2 regions of the Nitratireductor sp. L15S-10 genome follow, and region 1 is predicted to be linked to the other one. Evidence: predicted binding sites of a transcription regulator. Region 1 holds the regulator's gene; the other holds the start of a gene.
What was found. The regulator LexA, encoded in region 1, represses DNA repair genes until DNA is damaged. The targets are predictions, from matches to a motif close to TGTTCNNNNTGTGTTCNG.
Positions count from the first base shown of each region.

Region 2: the regulator LexA is predicted to act here: its motif matches at 3,607-3,624, upstream of P2W41_RS03755 (helicase-related protein).

Region 1 is NZ_CP120674.1:2,074,409-2,084,712, reverse strand. It holds gene queA (tRNA preQ1(34) S-adenosylmethionine ribosyltransferase-isomerase QueA) at 1-765, opposite strand, end outside; gene P2W41_RS09985 (peptidylprolyl isomerase) at 822-1,298, opposite strand; gene P2W41_RS09980 (peptidylprolyl isomerase) at 1,327-1,854, opposite strand; gene coaD (pantetheine-phosphate adenylyltransferase) at 1,936-2,436, opposite strand; gene P2W41_RS09970 (hypothetical protein) at 2,666-2,800, shown strand; gene gyrA (DNA gyrase subunit A) at 2,847-5,633, opposite strand; gene P2W41_RS09960 (MarC family protein) at 5,865-6,497, shown strand; gene lexA (transcriptional repressor LexA) at 6,596-7,315, shown strand; gene P2W41_RS09950 (NAD(P)H-hydrate dehydratase) at 7,424-8,929, opposite strand; gene P2W41_RS09945 (P-II family nitrogen regulator) at 9,211-9,549, shown strand; gene glnA (type I glutamate--ammonia ligase) at 9,622-10,304, shown strand, end outside.
Region 2 is NZ_CP120674.1:774,354-784,657, forward strand. It holds gene P2W41_RS03735 (ACT domain-containing protein) at 1-130, opposite strand, end outside; gene phaR (polyhydroxyalkanoate synthesis repressor PhaR) at 176-787, opposite strand; gene P2W41_RS03745 (acetyl-CoA C-acetyltransferase) at 1,090-2,274, shown strand; gene phbB (acetoacetyl-CoA reductase) at 2,382-3,101, shown strand; gene P2W41_RS03755 (helicase-related protein) at 3,767-6,826, shown strand; gene P2W41_RS03760 (RNA-binding S4 domain-containing protein) at 6,836-7,225, shown strand; gene fdxA (ferredoxin FdxA) at 7,363-7,701, shown strand; gene P2W41_RS03770 (CarD family transcriptional regulator) at 8,082-8,654, shown strand; gene P2W41_RS03775 (RNA polymerase factor sigma-32) at 8,994-9,851, shown strand; gene P2W41_RS03780 (M48 family metalloprotease) at 9,890-10,304, opposite strand, start outside.

The DNA of each region.
Region 1 (10,304 bases):
CCGGACCGCCTTCAAGGCTTCCGCCGTCTCGGCATCCACCTCACCCCATTCGGAGTGCATCTTGTGGTCGTCCGTATCGTCAACCTTGACTGGGAGAAAGGTACCCGCTCCTACATGCAGGGTCACGAAATGGCGCTCGATCCCGGCTGTGTCCAGCTCCTGCATCAGTTCCGGGGTGAAATGGAGACCGGCCGTCGGTGCCGCAACCGCACCCTCTTCACGGGCATAAATCGTCTGGTAATCGACTTCGTCGCGCTCGTCCTCTGCGCGTTTGCCTGCGATATAGGGTGGCAGCGGCATGTAGCCCGCAGCCGCGATCGCCTCGTCCAGAACCGGACCTGAGAAATCAAACACGAGGAGCGCTTCGCCCCCTTCGCCCTTTTCCGTTACTGTCGCTTCAAGCGTACCGAGGAAACAGCTTTCACCATCATGGCCAAACTGGATGCGCTCGCCTGCGTTCACGCGCTTTGCCGGCTTCAGGAATGCGCGCCAGCGATCCGGCCCTTCACGCATATGCAGCGTTGCCTCGATGCGCGCCTCGGTCTCCCCTCGCCGGCGAACACCACTGAGGCGGGCGGGAATGACCTTTGTGTCATTGAAAACCAGCGCATCGCCGGGCTGAAGTATTTTGGGAAGCTCCCGGACCACGTGATCGCTCAGGGCCCCGCCCTCGACCTTCAGAAGCCGTGCGGAATCGCGCGGACTGGCAGGTCGCAGCGCAATCCGCTCCTCCGGCAGCTCGAAATCAAAGATGTCTACACGCATCGCAAACCGGCCGGCAAACAGGACCGGGCGACCTTTCCGCCGCCCGGTATAAAAACTCAGGCAACGTCCGCCGCGACCCGCATGGAGATGATGGAATCGGGCTCTGAGACCGGCTCGCCACGCTTGATCTTGTCGATGCTGTCCATGCCCTCGGTTACCTGCCCCCAGACAGAGTACTGCCGATCAAGCCAGGGTGCCTTGTCGAAGCAAATGAAGAACTGGGAGTTGGCGGAGTTCGGATTCTGCGACCGGGCCATCGAACAGGTACCGCGCTCATGGGCCATGTTTGAGAACTCGGCCTTGAGATCCGGCTTGTCAGATCCGCCCATGCCCGTGCCGGTCGGATCTCCTGTTTGCGCCATGAAACCATCGATGACGCGGTGGAAAACGATGCCATCGTAGAACTTGTCGCGCGTCAGTTCCTTGATGCGCTTCACATGTTCGGGAGCAACGTCCGGAAAGAGCTGGATGATGACCTTGCCCTTGGTCGTCTCCATCACGATGGTGTTTTCCGGATCCTTGATATCAGCCATTCTTAAACCTTTTCTATTGTCGATGCGCTTAATTCGCGTCGTCGCCTGCCATGCGTGCGCTCAGAATCCTGTCCGGGTTCTGCACCATACCGTTCTGCGCCGCGTCGCCCTTCTTGATCGCATCGACCAGTTCCATGCCCGATTCGACCTCACCGATCACCGTGTATTGTCCGTTCAGGTGCTCCGCAGGCGCAAACATAATGAAAAACTGAGAATTGGCGGAATTTGGATCCTGAGACCGCGCCATTCCGACGGTGCCGCGCGTGAATGCTGCCTCAGAGAACTCCGCCGGCAAATTTGGCTTGTCCGAACCACCGGTACCGACGAGCCGGGCATCAAAGCCGTCCTCGACATCGCCGTACTGAACATCACCCGTCTGCGCCATGAACCCGTCGATCACCCGATGGAAAGCGACATTGTCATAGGCCCCTTCCTCGACAAGGGCCTTGACCTGCTCAACGTGCTTCGGCGCAAGATCTGGCCGCAATGCGATGGTCACCTCACCGTTCCTGAGCTTTAAAATCATCGTATTCTCCGGCTCGGCGGCTGAAGCCATGCCGAGGCCGGCAATAAGGGCACCGACCACGAGCGCAGACGAAGCGAGCTTGCGAAGCTGCATAAAACTCTCCTTTTGGTTTCAGGCGGGGAATTTGGCCTTAAGCGCTGCCAGTACCACGGAAGGCACGAATGGCGCGATGTCTCCACCCATGGAAGCGATCTGACGGACAAGTGTGGCGGTAATGGTGCGCACGGACGGGCTGGCCGGCAAAAAAACCGTTTGCAGGTCCGGCGCCATGGTCTCGTTCATGCCGGCCATTTGCATCTCGTAGTCCAGATCCGTGCCGTCGCGCAGACCGCGGATCATGATCGAGGCACCCTGTGTGCGCGCGGCGTCGATCACCAGTTTGTCAAACGCCACGACCTCGATCCGCCCGGCGTCTTGACCCAATTCGGCCACCGCAGAACGCTCAATCAGCGAAACGCGCTCTTCGTAGCTGAAAAGCGGCTTTTTGCCCGGATGAACGCCGATCCCGACGACCACTTTGTCGGCCACAGTCAACGCACCCTTGAGCACATCGAGGTGGCCGTTTGTGAGAGGGTCGAATGACCCCGCATAGAAAGCTGTTCGCTCGGTCATGGCGTGCTTGTATCCATCTTAGCAGGCGTTGGCAATTCGCCAATCGCGCCTCTTGGGCTCGGGCCAGAACCGCTTCGGCGGAAAAAGATGAACCACGCCTGAACGCCTCATTCAACAGCGGTTTGAACCAAATCGGCTAGTCAGGTCACCAATGCCTGCAGGGGCGCCGCGTTGAAGAATGAAACCAAATCGCGGCTCTCTACGTTAATAGACCAAAAGGAGACAAGCCATGCTGATCTTTACGCTCGCTGCCGCAATGACCGTCGCGATGCTGATTGCCACCGTCGTCGGTCTCCATGAAGAAGCCAGCCGCATCAAGCTGGAGAATCGCGTCCGCAGCTCTGCCAACCGTCGCTTTCATTAAACCCGGAGCGAGGCGGTGAAAAAGTCTGAGTTGGTACCGCAGCCGATCACTCTGCAGCACCATCTCCCTGTTCCGTAACCACTTCGCTCTCTACGGCTTCATCGCCTGTTGAAATTTCATCTTCGGTCTGCGTGTCCGAAATGCGCTCTACCGAAACCACCTTCTCGTCCTTTGCGGTATTGAAGATGGTAACACCCTTTGTGGCTCGGCTGGCAATACGTATTCCGTTCACCGGAACCCGGATAACCTGCCCGGCATTGGAAACCAGCATGATCTGATCGTCCTCCTCCACCGGGAATGCGGCAACCAAGGGGCCGATTTCATCGGTTTTGCTGACATCCGTGGCTCGAATGCCCTTGCCGCCTCGACCGGTCACCCTGAAATCATAACTTGAAGAACGTTTTCCGTAACCGAATTCGCTGACGGTCAAAACCATCTGTTCGCGAGCTTTCAGTTCCTCATAGCGTTCGGGCGAAAGGCTCTCTTCCTCTCCCAGTTCCTCATTGGTGAGAGCAACTTCTTCCTCATCCCCGTTCGCCTGCCTGCGTTCTGCCGCTGCCTGCTTCAGATAGGCGGCACGTGCGGCAGGGCTTGCTTCGACGTGGGAAAGTATCGCCATGGAGATTACGCGGTCGCCCTCTGCCAGATTGATGCCGCGCACGCCGATCGAATTGCGGCCTGCAAAGACGCGCACATCCGAGACACAGAAGCGGATGCACTGGCCCGAAGCTGCGGTCAGCAACACGTCATCATCCTCTGTACAGGTGTAGACACCGAGGATCTCGTCATTTGGATCGTCCAGCTTCATCGCAATCTTGCCGTTGCGATTGACCTGTACGAAATCTGAAAGCTTGTTGCGGCGCACCGTTCCCCGGGTGGTGGCGAACATGACGTCAAGCGCGCCCCAGCTTTCCTCGTCTTCAGGCAGCGGCATGATCGTCGTGATGCTTTCGCCCTCCTCCAGCGGCAGCATGTTGCGCAGAAACTTGCCGACGGATTGCGGCGTTCCGACCGGGAGGCGCCAGACCTTTTCCTTATAGACGATACCGCGCGAGGAGAAGAACAGAATGGGTGTGTGCGTGTTGGCGACAAACAGCCGCGTGACGAAATCCTCGTCCTTGGTCGACATGCCCGAACGGCCCTTGCCGCCCCGCGCCTGCGCCCGGTAGATCGATAGAGGCACGCGCTTGATATAACCTTTGCGGGTGACGGTGACCACCATGTCCTCGCGCTGGATCAGGTCCTCATCGTCGAGGTCTGCTCCACCTTCGGTGATTTCGGTCCGGCGAGGTGTGCCGAATTCGTCCCGTACGGCAATGAGTTCGTCTTTGACGATCTGCTGAATACGGGCGCGCGATGCCAGAATTTCCAGGTAATCGCTGATTTCTGCACCGATCTGGTTCAACTCGTCGGCGATTTCATCGCGACCGAGTGCTGTCAACCGCTGCAGACGCAGTTCGAGGATCGCGCGGGCCTGCTCCTCGGAAAGATTGTAGGTGCCATCCTCGTTGATCCGATGCCGCGGATCGTCGATCAGAAGGATCAGGGCTTCCACGTCAGCCGCGGGCCAACGACGCTCCATCAATTGCTCGCGCGCCGTCTGCGGATCCGGCGCATGGCGGATAAGCTTGATCACCTCGTCGATATTGGCGACAGCGATGGCAAGACCGACCAGCACATGCGCGCGGTCGCGCGCCTTGCGCAGCAGGTATTTGGTGCGGCGGCTGACGACGTCTTCACGGAAATGGACAAAGGCCTTCAAGAGATCGAGCAGGTTCATCTGCTCAGGCTTACCGCCATTCAGCGCAACCATGTTCGCACCGAATGAAGTTTGCAGCGGCGTGAACCGATAAAGCTGGTTCAGCACGACATCGGCAACTGCATCGCGCTTCAACTCGACCACGACCCGATAGCCCTGGCGGTCGCTCTCGTCACGGATATCGGAGATACCCTCGATGCGCTTGTCGCGCACCAGTTCAGCCATCTTCTCGATCATCGAGGCCTTGTTGACCTGATAGGGTATTTCCGAGATCACGATGGCTTCACGATCGTTGCGCGCCGGCTCGATGGCCACCTTGCCGCGCATCATGATGGAGCCGCGGCCGGTTTCATAGGCACTGCGGATTCCGGACCGTCCGAGGATAAGGCCCCCGGTGGGGAAATCCGGCCCCGGAATCAGCTCCTGCAGTTCAGGCAGACTGATCGCCGGATTGTCGATCATGGCCACGCAGCCATTGATGACTTCCGACAGATTGTGCGGCGGAATGTTGGTCGCCATGCCAACCGCGATGCCACCGGAACCATTGACCAGAAGGTTCGGATAACGGGCCGGAAGCACTTTGGGTTCACTGCCGGACCCGTCATAGGTGTCCTGGAAGTCGACCGTCTCCTTGTCGATATCCTCGAGAAGCTCGTGGGCGCCCTTTGTCAACCGGGACTCGGTATAGCGCATCGCCGCCGGCGGATCGCCATCGATGGAACCGAAATTGCCCTGACCGTCGATCAGTGGCAGGCGCATGGACCAATGCTGCGCCATGCGCACAAGCGCATCGTAGATCGCCGCATCTCCGTGAGGATGGTATTTACCCATCACATCGGCGACAGGACGTGCCGACTTCACATATTTGCGGTTCCAGTGATAGCCGCTTTCGTGCGAGGCGTAGAGAATGCGCCGGTGCACCGGTTTCAAACCGTCGCGCACATCCGGGAGTGCGCGGCTCACGATGACGCTCATCGCGTAATCGAGATAGGAGCGCTGCATCTCCTCGATGATGGAAATCGGCTCGATATCGTCGGGCTCGCCCGGTCCGGTCGGCGTTGTCTGGTCAGTCAAATCGGATCACACACAAAATAAGGAATCACTGACTTCTTATATATGAAACGCCATTGATTCTCCAATCGGAGCAGAGATTGGCGCAAAGGAAATCCAACGCAATTTCAGATGCATATGGCAGGTCTGTGAATGGAGGCACCGACAAATCGCCGCAGTCAGGCGCCTGGAGGTGGCAATCAGGGCTTTTCCGAACCCTCCTGGCTGGGCTAGACAGTCACAAGGGAGGACCCCATGTCAGGTTACGAGACCCTGTTCAACGCGTTCGTCACATTGCTCGTGACCGTGGACCCACCAGGTCTTGCGCCACTCTTTCTTGCGCTGACGGTCGGCATGAACCGTTCAGAGCGCAATCAGGTCGCCGTCCGCGCCGCAATCATCGGCTTCGCCGTTCTTGCGCTCTTCGGCGTGGCTGGCAGCGCCATACTTTCCGTTTTCGGCATCACACTTCCGGCGTTCCGCGTGGCCGGCGGTCTGCTTCTCTTCTTCATAGCGTTCGAGATGATTTTTGAACGCCGCCAGGAGCGCCACGAAAAAAGCGCCGAACGCGCCATCACCCGGGACATGATCCGAAATATTGCGGCATTTCCGCTGGCAATCCCCCTGATCGCCGGCCCCGGAGCGATTTCTGCCACCGTGCTTCTCTCCGGATCCTTCAGCGGCCTCACCGGAACCGCTACATTGCTGGCAATTCTTCTCACTACGATCGCCATTACCTACGCTGTGTTCACACTTGCAGAGCGCGTGGACCGCTTCCTCGGCGAGACAGGACGATCGATCCTGACAAGACTTCTGGGCGTGATACTTGCAGCTCTGGCCGTGCAGTTCGTCGCGGACGGCGCAAAGGCCCTGTTCCATGCGCCATAACGCAAGAAATCGAAAGAAAATGCCGGGAGTTGCGGAACACAACTGGAACATATAGAGTATGTTCTGGTTTTGTTTTTAACTGATTCTCGGTGGCTACCATGCTGACCCGCAAGCAGCACGAACTTCTCCTGTTCATTCATGAGCGCTTGAAGGAGACCGGAATTCCACCATCCTTCGACGAAATGAAGGAGGCGCTGGACCTTGCGTCCAAGTCGGGCATCCACCGGTTGATCACCGCCCTGGAGGAACGCGGCTTTATCCGCCGGCTTCCCAATCGGGCCCGTGCGCTCGAGGTGTTGCGCCTGCCCGATTCGATTGCGCCGGGCCTGAATGCCGGCGCACGCAGGTTTTCGCCGAGCGTCATTGAAGGCAGCCTCGGCAAAGCGCCACCATCCCAGCCCAAGCCGGCAGCCAGCAATGACGACTCGCTTGCCGGTGTCGTTTCGGTGCCGGTCATGGGGCGCATCGCTGCGGGTGTTCCGATCGATGCCATCCAGCACCAGACCCATTCCATCGCCGTCCCTCCGGACATGCTGAGCGGTGGCGACCACTATGCGCTGGAGGTCAAGGGCGATTCGATGATCGAGGCAGGCATCTTCGACGGCGACACCGTCATCATCCGCGAAACCCAGACTGCCAACCCCGGCGAGATCGTGGTTGCCCTTGTGGATCAGGAAGAAGCAACCCTGAAGCGCTTTCGGCGCAAGGGAGCGTCGATCGCCCTTGAGGCTGCCAATCCGGCATATGAAACACGGATATTCGGTCCTGACCGGGTGAAGGTTCAAGGGCGTCTGGTTGGCTTGATGCGCCGTTATTGACCTGCGGCGGAGAGGCATTTTTCCTCTCGCACATGGCTTCCTGAAACGTGAGTGTGGCCTGAAACTTGAATGTGGAAGGAAGCCCGGGGTGTTGCCGATGCCTGCAGGTCAGGACGGGTTTTCTCGAAACAGTTCCTGCAACACATTCGGCAGCGTTTCAGGCAGGTCTTCGGCGATCAGACCGCGCCCGAATGACCGACCGCATTCTGCGTGAATCCAGACGCCCGCGCATGCCGCTTCAAAAGCCGGCATCGCTTGAGCCATAAGGCTTGCGATTATTCCCGACAGTACATCGCCCGATCCGGCCGTTGCCAAGTGTGGCGTGGCGTTGACATTGATCGCCGCTCGCCCGTCGGGTGCCGCCACAATCGTATCAGGTCCCTTGAGCACAAGGGTCGCCCCGGATCGCACGGCCGCCTCCCGTGTTCGCTGCAGTTTCGAAGTTTCTGTTCCGTCGTGAAGATCGGGAAAAAGCCGGACGAATTCTCCCTCATGCGGGGTGAGAACAACCTTGCCGGCGGAAGCCCTGATCATGCCAAAAAACACATCCTGCATGCCGCCAAAGGCCGTGAGTGCGTCGGCATCGAAGACCAGTCCGCTTGCGTCATTCGCCTTGTCGAGAAGAGCGCGTGCGAAACTGCGCGTTCGTCCCCCTGTGCCGGCGCCTGGCCCGAGAACGGTCCCGGTGGGTCCCCGGTCGACAAAAAAGGCCCGCAACTCGCTTACGGTGTCGGCTTTGCGCAGCATGATCGACGTCAAATGCATCGCATGAACCGAAAGCGCGTTGGCGGGCGAAAGAACCGTTACGGCCCCTGCCCCTGTGCGCGCCGCTGCCCGCGCAGCAAGTCGCGCCGCCCCTGTCGAGGTGGCCCCGCCAGAAATCACGGCCACATGACCGCGCGAATATTTGTGAGCGCTGACGCGAAGTTTCGGCAAGGCTTCCCGCCACAAAGCAGGCTGGTTTTCCCAAAGTGCCTGACCAACAGTATCAAGCGCGCTGTCTGCAATGCCTATATCCGCAACAACGAGATCACCGCACATTTGCCGCCCCGGCACGAGCAGATGTCCGGGCTTTTTGCGAAAGAAGGTGACGGTCAGATCCGCCGACAAGGCCGCGCCAAGTGGCTTTCCTGTCAATCCGCAAACACCTGAGGGCAGATCGATGGCGACCACAGCAAGCCCGCTGCTGCTTACCTTTCCGATGATCCCGGCCTCCATTTCTTCCAGGGGACGCGTCAGACCTGCGCCGAACAACGCATCCACCACAAGCCACCCTCGACTGGCTTCGAAAGCCGCCAATGGCTCCGGTTTAACCGGACAATCCATAAGTGCGATCGCGGCATCGCTGCCCGAGGCCGGTTCGGCGTTGGCAAAAACGCGAACGCTCAGGCCTCGTTCTGTCAGGAGGCGCGCAACGACATAGCCGTCACCCCCATTGTTACCCGGGCCGCACAGGACGAGAAAGCCCTCCGCATCAGCATGACGAGCAAGGATTTCATCCACCACCGCCGCCCCCGCATTCTTCATGAGGCCATATCCGTCAAGCGCCCCCGCAGCGATCGCAGCGCGATCCACCCTGCGCATCTCTTCAGGCGTTAAAATCTCTAATTGCATCACATATTGCCGCTTTCTTCAGCGCATTGCATATTTTTTAAGCAGCCGCCAAACTGTACAGCGCACCGCATGTGTCCCTTGATGTTTTTCAGAGGCACAGCACGCGATGTTTCGCTGCCCGAAAACCCGTGTGATTATGCCTTTCGGGAGGCACAATGCAGCGATTGGCACGGATCGTGCAAGGCTCTGATCGGAGTTGGCATGTTTCGTGCCTTATTCGAACCGGAACAACAAGGGGCACGGGCTCACCGTTCCTGAACTCATTTGGAGGCCACCGAGGCATGAAAAAGGTCGAAGCGATCATCAAACCCTTCAAGCTCGACGAAGTGAAGGAAGCCCTTCAGGAAATCGGTCTTCAGGGCATAACTGTGATCGAAGCGAAGGGGTTCGGGCGCCAGAAAGGGCACACCGAGCTCTATCGCGGGGCAGAATATGTCGTCGACTTTCTCCCGAAGGTGAAGATCGAAGTCGTCCTGGCGGACGAAACCGTGGATGCGGCAATCGAGGCGATCCGCAAGGCTGCCCAGACCGGTCGCATCGGCGACGGGAAGATTTTCGTGACCAACGTGGAAGAAGTCATCCGCATCCGTACCGGCGAGACCGGTGCCGACGCCGTTTGATCCGCAATCATTCTCTTTCCCGGAACACCTCCGGGATCATCAGGCAAGACCATCGCAAATAGGAAGGCGAATATGACCACTGCACAAGACATCATGAAGCAGATCAAGGAAAACGACGTGAAGTTTGTCGATCTGCGCTTCACGGATCCCAAAGGCAAGCTGCAGCACGTCACCATGGATGTCTCCGCCGTGGATGAGGACATGTTCGCCGACGGCGTTATGTTCGACGGCTCGTCCATCGCCGGCTGGAAAGCCATCAATGAGTCCGACATGGTATTGATGCCGGAAACCGATACGGCCCATATGGACCCGTTCTTCGCCCAGTCGACCATGGCGATCTTCTGCGACATCCTCGACCCGATTTCGGGTGAGGCCTACAACCGCGACCCACGCGGAACGGCGAAGAAGGCAGAGGCCTTCTTGAAGTCGGAGGGGCTTGGCGACACCGTTTACATCGGCCCGGAGCCGGAGTTTTTCATCTTCGACGATGTGAAGTACAAGGCCGATCCGTACAACACCGGCTTCAAGCTCGACTCGAGCGAACTGCCAAGCAACGACGATGCCGAGTATGAGACAGGCAATCTTGGCCATCGTCCGCGCGTCAAGGGTGGTTATTTCCCGGTTCCTCCAATCGACTCGGCTCAGGACATGCGCTCGGAGATGCTGACGGTTCTCTCCGAGATGGGCGTGATCGTCGAAAAGCATCATCACGAGGTCGGCGCTGCCCAGCATGAGCTGGGCATCAAGTTCGAGAC
Region 2 (10,304 bases), 1.3 Mb from region 1:
CTCCGACGGCGTCCTTGAGGAGTTTCTCGGCGGTATCCGGTCTAACGCTGCAGAAGACATAGACGCCCTCACTCAGCACCGGCGACATGCCTTCAAGCATGGCCTGCCGGTTGCGAACGGGATCAGACATTTCGTGCATTCCAGAGTGGGGGGTGGTCTGCGGAGGTGTTCTGGATCAGGAATCACCCATTGAATCGATCTTGCGCTGCATCGCCGCGATCTGCTCCCGTAAGTCTTTCAGGTCGTCGGAGCGGTGTGTGTCATTGCCCGCTTCCCTGTCTGTTGCCGCGGGCTGCTCGGAAGCTCCGGGCACCGGTGTGAACATGCGCATCGCGTTCTGAAACATCTCGATGTTGCGGCGCGTCTGCTCTTCCACCATTTTCATCGGAGCGGACATGCCCATCATGTCCATGGACGACGTCCCAAAAGCCTTGTTCATCTGCTCGCGCATGCGCTCCTGCTCTTTCGAGAAGGCCATCATGGATTGTTCCAGGAAGCTTGGAACAACCATCTGCATCTGATCGCCATAAAACGCGATGAGCTGGCGCAAAAAGGATACGGGCAGCATGTTCTGTCCGTTGCGGTCATTTTCCAGTTCAAAAATGATCTGCGTCAGAACCGAATGGGTGATGTCGTCGCCGGACTTGGCGTCCTGGACGACGAAATTTTCATCGCGCTTCACCATTTCGGCGAGATCTTCCAGCGTCACATAGGTGCTGGTGCCGGTATTGTAGAGACGGCGATTGGCGTATTTCTTGATGACGATCGGGTCGTCCTTGGCTGGCATTACTGACCTCCCCGTAGCACGGTGTCTATGGCGTCGCGTCCGGTCGTCTCTTCCGTCGACCTGGAATAACGATGCCCTGGATTCAAGGACCAGGGGCAGGATATGCGCAAAATCCGGTCGAATGAAAGCGGTTTTCGCAGTGGCGAAGACGCAGCCGCTTATCTTCGGCGACGCGCAAGAGTTGTTGCGCTGCACACAACCGTTTGACTCGGCACTTATTAGCCGCGACAAATGCGGATAAGGTCAGTCCGTTGCAGGGACTGCGCATTTATACGTATCGCCTTTTCAAGGGAGAAACCTTCATGTCGACAGCTGAAGCCATCGTCGTCGCCAGCGCCGCTCGGACACCGGTCGGTTCCTTCAACGGATCGTTTGCCACCGTTCCGGCCCACGAATTGGGTGCCACGGCCATTCGTGAAGCGCTTTCGCGCGCCGGAGTGGCGCCGGAAGAGGTGAACGAGGTGATACTCGGTCAGGTGTTGACGGCGGGACAGGGCCAGAACCCCGCGCGCCAGGCGTCGATCGCCGCTGGCCTACCGAAGGAGACGACCGCCTGGGTGCTCAACCAGGTCTGCGGTTCGGGCCTGCGCACCATCGCCATCGGCATGCAGCAGATCGCCACCGGCGATGCCGACATCATTGTTGCCGGCGGGCAGGAATCCATGACGCTCTCGCCCCATTGCGCCTATCTGCGCGCCGGTGTGAAGATGGGCGATTATGCCATGATCGACACGATGATCCGCGACGGTCTCTGGGATGCCTTCAACGGCTATCATATGGGCATCACGGCGGAGAATGTGGCGCGGCAGTTTCAGATCACGCGTGACGAGCAGGACGCGTTCGCGCTGGCATCTCAGAACAAGGCGGAGGCCGCTCAGAAGGCTGGCCGTTTCAAGGACGAGATCGTGCCGGTGACGGTGAAGAGCCGCAAGGGCGAGACGGTCGTTTCCGAGGATGAATATATCCGTCATGGCGCGACCCTTGAGGGTATGCAGAAGCTGCGTCCGGCCTTTGACAAGGAGGGCACCGTGACGGCGGCCAATGCATCAGGCATCAATGACGGTGCCGCCGCGGTCGTTCTGATGCGCGAAAGCGAGGCGGAGCGCCGTGGCCTGACACCGCTGGCGCGTATCGCCTCCTGGGCAACGGCAGGGGTCGATCCGGCGATCATGGGCACAGGGCCGATCCCCGCGTCGCGTCGCGCGCTGGAAAAGGCCGGCTGGAAGGCGGAAGACCTCGACCTGGTCGAAGCCAATGAGGCTTTTGCCGCACAGGCCTGTGCCGTCAACAAGGATATGGGATGGAACCCGGAGATCGTGAACGTGAATGGCGGGGCGATTGCCATCGGTCATCCGATCGGGGCTTCAGGAACCCGCATTTTCAACACGCTTGCTTTCGAGATGCGGCGTCGTGGCGCCAGGAAGGGCCTTGCCACGCTTTGCATCGGCGGTGGAATGGGCGTCGCCATGTGTGTGGAAGCGCTGTAGGTTCTTTGCCGGCACGCGGCGGGAGACGCCGCGCGTCAGCCGGCTTATCGCTCAGGCACAATGGGCGAAGGCGGCGGGGACAGTTCATTTTCAGGGAGGCGACCTGCATGAAAACGGCACTTGTTACCGGTGGAACCCGTGGCATCGGCGCGGCAATAGCAACAGCCCTGAAGGATGCGGGCTACCGGGTCGCGGCAAATTATGCGGGCAATGACGAGGCGGCGGCACGGTTCACCGGGGATACCGGCATTGCTGCCTATAAGTGGTCGATTGCCGACTATGACGCCTGTGCCGAGGGTGTTGCTAAGATCGAGGCCGATCTCGGGCCGGTGGATATTCTGATAAACAATGCCGGGATCACCCGCGACGTGATGTTTCACAAGATGACGGTGGAAGACTGGCGCGCGGTTGTCGATGTCAATCTCAATGGCGTCTTCAACATGACGCATCAGGTTTTTGCTGGCATGCGTTCGCGCGGGTTCGGCCGGATCATCAACATATCTTCCATCAACGGTCAGAAGGGCCAGATGGGGCAGGCCAATTACTCGGCCGCAAAAGCAGGCGAAATCGGCTTCACCAAGGCGCTCGCCCAGGAGGGGGCGCGTTTCAACGTGACGGTAAATGCTATCTGCCCGGGATATATCGCCACGGACATGGTGATGGCTGTGCCGGAAGCGGTGCGCGAGAAAATCATCGCCCAGATCCCGGTGGGGCGGCTGGGCGAAGCGTCAGAGATCGCACGGTCTGTGCTGTTTCTGGCCTCGGACGATGCCGGCTTCGTGACCGGATCGACATTGACCGTCAATGGCGGACAATACTTCGTCTGAAGAAAAAAAGCGCGACGTGCGCCTGGCTTCCCGGGTGCTGTGGAGAAAAAGCGGCGTCGCGCTTTGATCGATTCTGTATCAATTTGAAGCAATTTGGTTAACGAGGCTTTCATCCTGTTGGATCCGGCCTGTGGATAAGCTGTTTGTTATCTGTCGACAGGGTGTGGAAAACACCAGATGTAGTGGTGAACGTATCGGGAACATTCCGATATCACTGATTCGTCGCCGATTCGTTCCGGGTTTGGTCGAAGTGTTAACTCGCCGCTCATTAATGCGTCGAGCCCCGGTTAACGGATCAGCAAATTTCTCTAACAAAATCTTATGGTTGGTCGAAGTTGAGAAGAGCGGTTTTGTGACGTGCGTTCAAAAGTTAACGCTCGCTGCCCGATTCATGTTCATTCGGTGGTACGCTGATTCAGCATCTAGGTCCGTACGCTCTGGGATGTACAGCATGTGGGGGTGAACAAAACAGGAAACGTTCAAAGTCAGTGATTCGTCGCTGATTCGTTCCAGACTCGTTCCAAACCTTAACGGACACATTGATCTTCAGGTTGTTTTGGCAGGCTTTGTCGGCGGAGTGGCAGTCTTGCCTTGGAATGGAGAGGTAAAGCGTGCTAACCGGTGTTTCCGCCTTTTCTCGCTGAGGTAGACGGCTTTTCGGGCCTATGAATTTCCAGAATCAGAACGCCAGTCCCCGGTCACTATCGGGGCGCAACGTCACAGCCATCCTCGGCCCTACCAATACGGGCAAGACGCATCTCGCCATCGAGCGCATGGTGGCGCACTCGAGCGGTATCATCGGTCTGCCGCTGCGCCTTTTGGCACGCGAGGTTTACACGCGGGTTGTTGCCAAGGTGGGCGAGCAGCATGTGGCGCTGATTACCGGCGAGGAAAAAATATCGCCACCTGGAGCGCGCTTTTCCGTGTGCACGGTGGAGGCCATGCCGCGCGAGGCGGATGTGGCCTTTGTCGCCATCGACGAAGTGCAGCTTGCCGCTGATCTCGAGCGTGGGCATATCTTTACCGACCGTATCCTGCATCTGCGCGGACGCGAGGAAACGCTGCTGCTGGGTGCCGGCACGATGCGCGGCATCCTGGAAAAGCTTCTGCCGGGCCTTTCCGTCATCACGCGGCCGCGCATGTCGGTGCTTACCTATTCCGGTTCGCGCAAGATCACGCGGCTACCGCGCCGCTCGGCCATTGTCGCGTTCTCCTCAGACGAGGTTTACGCGATCGGCGAGTTGATCCGTCGTCAGCGTGGCGGTGTCGCCGTGGTGCTTGGCGCGTTGAGCCCGCGCACACGAAATGCTCAGGTGGCACTCTACCAGTCTGGCGACGTCGATTACCTTGTCGCCACGGATGCGATCGGCATGGGGCTCAACCTCGATGTCGACCACGTAGCGTTTGCGCAGAACCGCAAGTTCGATGGTTTCCAGTATCGCGACCTCAATCCGGCAGAGCTCGGCCAGATCGCCGGTCGTGCAGGCCGACATTTGCGCGACGGCACGTTTGGTGTGACAGGCCAGGTGGATCCGCTTGCCGATGAACTCGTCCATCGCATCGAGGCGCATGAATTCGATCCGGTCAAGGTGCTGCAATGGCGTACTGCAGCGTTCGACTTTTCAAGCATCGACGCGCTCAGAGCCTCACTTGATATGCCGCCTCCGGTCGAGGGGCTCACCCGCGCGCTGCCTGCCGCGGATGCCAAAGTGCTCGAATTCCTGTCGCGAGATGAGGACATTCGCAAGCTGGCGAACGGGCGCGAACGTGTCGGCCTTCTGTGGGAAGCCTGCGTGCTCCCCGATTACCGGCGCATTGCACCGGCCCAGCACGCAGAAATTGTTGGTGCAGTCTTTTCTGATCTGGCGCGAATGGGCCATGTCGATGAAGACTATATGGCTGAACAGGTCAAACGCGCCTCGTCCACCGAGGGGGACATCGATACTTTATCGCAGCGGATCGCGCAGATCCGTACATGGACATTTGTTTCGCATCGGCCCGGATGGTTGGCCAACGCGACACACTGGCAAGAAAAAACACGAGAGATTGAGGACAGTTTGTCCGATGCGCTGCATGAGCGATTGACGAAACGCTTTGTGGACCGCAGGACTTCCGTGCTCATGAAGCGCCTGAGAGAGAATGCAATGCCGGAAGCAGAAATCAGCCCCGTTGGCGAAGTCCTTGTCGAGGGGCACCATGTTGGTGAGATGCTAGGGTTCCGCTTTACTGCCGACCGTTCGGCGGAAGGCGAAGACGCGCGAGCCGTCAAGGCAGCCGCGCAAAAAGCGCTCGCAGCCGAGTTTGAAACCCGGGCCGAGCGTTTTGCTTCGTCAGGCAATGGAGATCTGGCGCTCGATTCCGATGGCCTGCTGCGCTGGCTCGGGCAGCCTGTCGGTACGCTCGTGGCTGGCGACGATGCTTTGAAACCGCGTGTTGTGCTTCTGGCAGACGAGCAGCTTACCGGGCCGGCACGCGACAAGGTTGCTGCGCGCGCCGAGCGCTTTGTGTCATATCAGATCGAGTCGCTTCTCAAGCCTCTGGTGGACCTTCGAAACACTGAAAGTCTCTCGGGAATGGCACGCGGCATCGCCTTCCAGCTTGCAGAGAACTTCGGCGTGCTCAATCGACGCAACGTGGCCGAAGATGTCCGTGCTCTTGATCAGGATGCGCGCGCTTCGCTGCGCCGCCTCGGTGTCCGCTTTGGCGCCTACCACATCTTTGTTCCTGCGCTGATCAAACCCGCACCTGCCGGCCTTCTGACGCTTCTGTGGGCGCTTATAAACGATGCCAAGGACAAGCCGGGCTATGGAGATGTCGTGAATGCGCTCGCCGCGGGACGCACCTCCATCGTTACCGATCCGACTTTTGAGAAAGCCTTCTACGGGCTCGCGGGCTATCGCAATCTTGGGCGCCGCGCGGTGCGTGTCGACATTCTCGAACGCCTCGCGGATCTGATTCGTCCCGCGCTTTCCTGGAAGCCGGGAGCAGGCGCGCGCCCTGAAGGCGGCTATGACGGGGGTGCCTTTGTGGTCACACCGGCGATGATGTCGATTCTTGGCGCGACCGCTGATGATATGGAAGCGATCCTCAAGGGGCTGGGTTATCGGGGAGAGCCAAAGCCCGCGGATGAGGTGGCTGCGCATCTGAAGGCTCTGGACGAGACGGCTTCGCAGACCGAAACGGCGCAGAAAGCCCAGAGCGATGGTGCCGTCGAACCAGTCGCCGAAGGCTCCGACACAGCTGCGCACAAAGAGACTGCCGAACCGGATGTGGATGGCGCAGCCGCAGCAGACGCGGTGGAGGCCCCGGTGGAAAACGCGGCACCGGCCGCAGATCCCAGCAAGCCGGATGCAGAAAACGCCGAGCCGGATGCAGAAAACGCCGGGAAGGATGAAGAACCTGCTTCAGAAGCCCCGGATGCAGGTGCATCCGGTGCAGCCGGCGAGGAAGAAGAGCCCAAACCTGTCATCATCTGGCGGCAGGCGCGTTTTGACGGGCGCAAACGTCATGGTGCGGGCAAGGGAAATCCGCGTCAGCAGGGGCGTGGGCGTCAGGAACGTGACGGTGCGCAGAAGCGCGGCAAGCCCCCACGCAAGGACGGTGACAAGCCAGGCTTCAAGCGCAAGGGCGCGCCTCACCGTCCGCGCGAGGAGCGGCCGGCCCGGATCGATCCGGATTCGCCCTTTGCCAAGCTCGCTGCCCTGAAGGACCAGTTGAAAAAGTAGCGCCATGCAATGATCGGGACGGCTTTAGAACGGCAGCGCATCGACAAGTGGCTGTTCTTTGCGCGGGTGGTGAAATCACGCTCACTCGCCGCCAAGCTCGCACAGGCGGGACGCGTCCGGGTCAATCGTAACAAGATCGAGCAGGCTGCTTACCAGATCAAGGTGGGTGATGTGCTCACGATCTCTCTTGACCGCCGCATCCTTGTCTACCGGGTTCTGGCGCCTGGTACGCGCCGTGGTCCTGCGGAAGAGGCGCGTATGCTCTACGAGGATATGACACCGCCCGCTCCGCCGAAAGAGATCGTGGCCGCGACGCTGCCGCCAAAGCGCGACACCGGAGCCGGTCGCCCGACGAAGAAGGAGCGTCGCGCGCTGGATCGCTGGCGTGACGACGGATGAGGCCCGAACGAGTTCTGCGAAGCTGGAATGGGATTTCGCCTGCGACGATTGCCGCGCAATAACGGGCCTTGCAACGGCCCTTCAAAGGCGATACCTCACCTCTCGACATTCGAAGAAGCTGTCAGCCGAGAGCACCAATGACCTATATCGTCACCGACAATTGCATCAAGTGCAAGTACATGGACTGTATAGAAGTCTGTCCGGTGGACTGTTTCTATGAGGGCGAGAACATGCTCGTCATTCACCCGGATGAGTGCATCGATTGCGGCGTCTGTGAGCCGGAGTGCCCGGCAGAGGCGATCAAGCCCGACACTGAGCCGGGTCTGGATAGCTGGCTTCAGCTCAATTCCGAGTATGCCGAAAAATGGCCCAATATCACTGCCAAGAAAGAACCTCCGGCAGACGCCAAGGAATTCGACGGTGTCGAAAACAAGCTGGAGCAGTACTTTTCGCCGGAGCCTGGCGAAGGAGATTGAGCCCACTTTTCGTCCGTGGGGCATAACGCTGAAAGACGGGGCGGTCGCGCAGGATTCTGCCGCGACATCTTCGCACATGCGTCAAATTCTTGATTCTTTCGGCTTTTTGTGGTAGCTTCGTAAAATCATGCCGGTGACAACACGTCTTTTGATGGCGCACACAGACTAATCACTGAAAGGTGGGGCTCAAAATCCGGACCGGGGCTATCTGGGTCAGGGTGTATTGGTTTGCGTGGCGGGCCTGCGGTACAGGGGCTGTCACCATTTCCCAGAGCTTGAAATCTGTCATGCGTCCGAGAAGCCGGCAGGCGTATGGGCACGGGGTATCGTCGAGGCGAGGCGGTATCTGCATGCCCCACTAGAACAGGAGTGTTAGGCGGATGACCACCCAGCAGAAGAAATCGGCGCAGCGTCAGGGCTTCAAGACTGGCGAGTATATCGTGTATCCGGCGCACGGCGTCGGGCAGATCGTTACGATCGAAGAGCAGGAAGTCGCCGGTCACAAGCTGGAATTGTTCGTCATCGATTTTCAAAAGGACAAGATGCGCCTCAAGGTGCCGGTGGCCAAGGCGACGTCAATTGGCATGCGCAAGCTTTCCGAGACTGATTATGTCGATCGTGCGCTCAAGGTTGTTCAGGGCCGTGCCCGCGTCAAGCGCACCATGTGGTCGCGCCGCGCCCAGGAATATGATGCAAAGATCAATTCGGGTGACCTGATCTCTATTTCGGAAGTCGTGCGTGATCTTTATCGTGCCGACAATCAGCCGGAGCAGTCCTATTCGGAGCGTCAGCTTTATGAAGCCGCGCTCGACCGCATGGCGCGCGAGATCGCGGCCGTCAACCGTATGTCGGAGACAGAGGCTGTGCGCCTGATCGAGACAAACCTCAACAAAGGCCCGCGCCGGGGCGCGAAGGCCGACAATGAGGAAGCCGAGAAGGACGAGGCGGCATAAACGCCTCTCTCGGACTGTTTTCAAAGAGCCCGGCTTTTCAGCCGGGTTTTTTGTTGTCCGGCTTCATCCCGTTCCCCGTTGGAACTTTTTCTGTTTCCGACTCGTTACTTTAAGTGATGTCTCGTTGTTGGGGCTGAGGAGCCCCGTTTGCGACGTTCCTTAAAGTGGCTTTGCAGAGTTCGCGAGACGTCCGCCTTTGGCGCGGCCGCGTATGTTCGATCGGGGCGTCGAGAATGCTCTGAATGATCGAACAGCGCATGGGCGAGGCCAATGCGTGTGGGCTTGGTGGCTCGCGATCCTTCTGTCGAAGGTGGCGGGCCGGTAACGCGGGAGTGCATGATGCAAGACCGGGCGGAACGCAAACTGATCGAAAAGGCGATGAAGGCGCCGTATCTGGCGCTGGAAGAAGAGCAGGACCTGGCGAAACGCTGGTCAAGAACTAATGATCAGCAGGCGCTGCATCAACTGACCGTGGCTCACATGCGGCTGGTCATCGCGATGGCCGCCCGGTTTCGAAATTTCGGGCTGCCAATGGCTGATCTCATACAGGAAGGCCATATCGGGCTTCTGGAGGCGGCAGCCCGGTTTGACCCCGAACGCGGTGTGCGTTTTTCAACATATGCGACATGGTGGATACGCGCCTCGATGCAGGACTATGTCCTTCGCAACTGGTCGATCGTGCGTGGCGGAACGAGCTCAGCCCAGAAGGCGCTTTTCTTCAAGTTTCGTCGTCTGCGGGCAAAGCTGCAGAAAAGTATGGGAACCTCTGGTGAGATCCATGAAGAGGCAGCCAAGCTCCTCGGTGTTTCACCAGCCGATGTGGCGATGATGGATGCGAGGCTGTCCGGACCTGACCTCTCCCTTAACGCGCCGATGCGCGATGAAGGCGAGGCCTCCGCGGAGCGAATGGAATTTATCCCTTCCGATGATGAGCCGGTGGATGAGACTGTAGAACATATGATCGACGGTGAACGTCGTGCGCTCTGGCTTGCCAAGGCGCTCGATGTTCTGGATCGGCGCGAACTGAAGATCATACGCGAGCGCCGGCTGTCAGACGACGGGGCGACACTCGAGGCGCTCGGCACCGCGCTCGGAATATCAAAGGAACGTGTTCGCCAGATCGAAAGCAGGGCGATCGAGAAGTTGCGCGGCGTGCTTCTCCGCGAGCATCCTGCGCTCCCAGGGGGTGCAGCCTGAGCGTTTGTGGGCGCTCCGGTGAAGGTGCACGATTACCGTTATTGATCGGTGACGATCTTCACCCTGGTTCCCGCTGAAGGTGATGCGCCGGGGCCGAGAGCATTCAACAGCCGGAAGAGCTCCACTTTCCGATCGACGCCACGCATGCGTGCGGCAAGCGAAGCAAGTGTTTCGCCGGGCTGGACCGTGATCACGCGGATACGCAGGGGTGTGAGCGCAGCACGCTCCGCCTGGTTCAGCACACGGAAGCTCTGACCAACAGAATCGGCAACCTTCTCAAGATCGCCGCTCGTTGCCGGGGCGGCAGTCAGCAGGCGATAAACCTGCCCGCCCGAACGGATCACCGTCACATCGAACTGCCAGCCATCGGCGCTGGCGCGACCTTTGGCAGCCGGATAGCCATTGATGGTCAGGGTCCGGATTGTTTCGGGCTCAAGCCCGGCAACCCAGCCA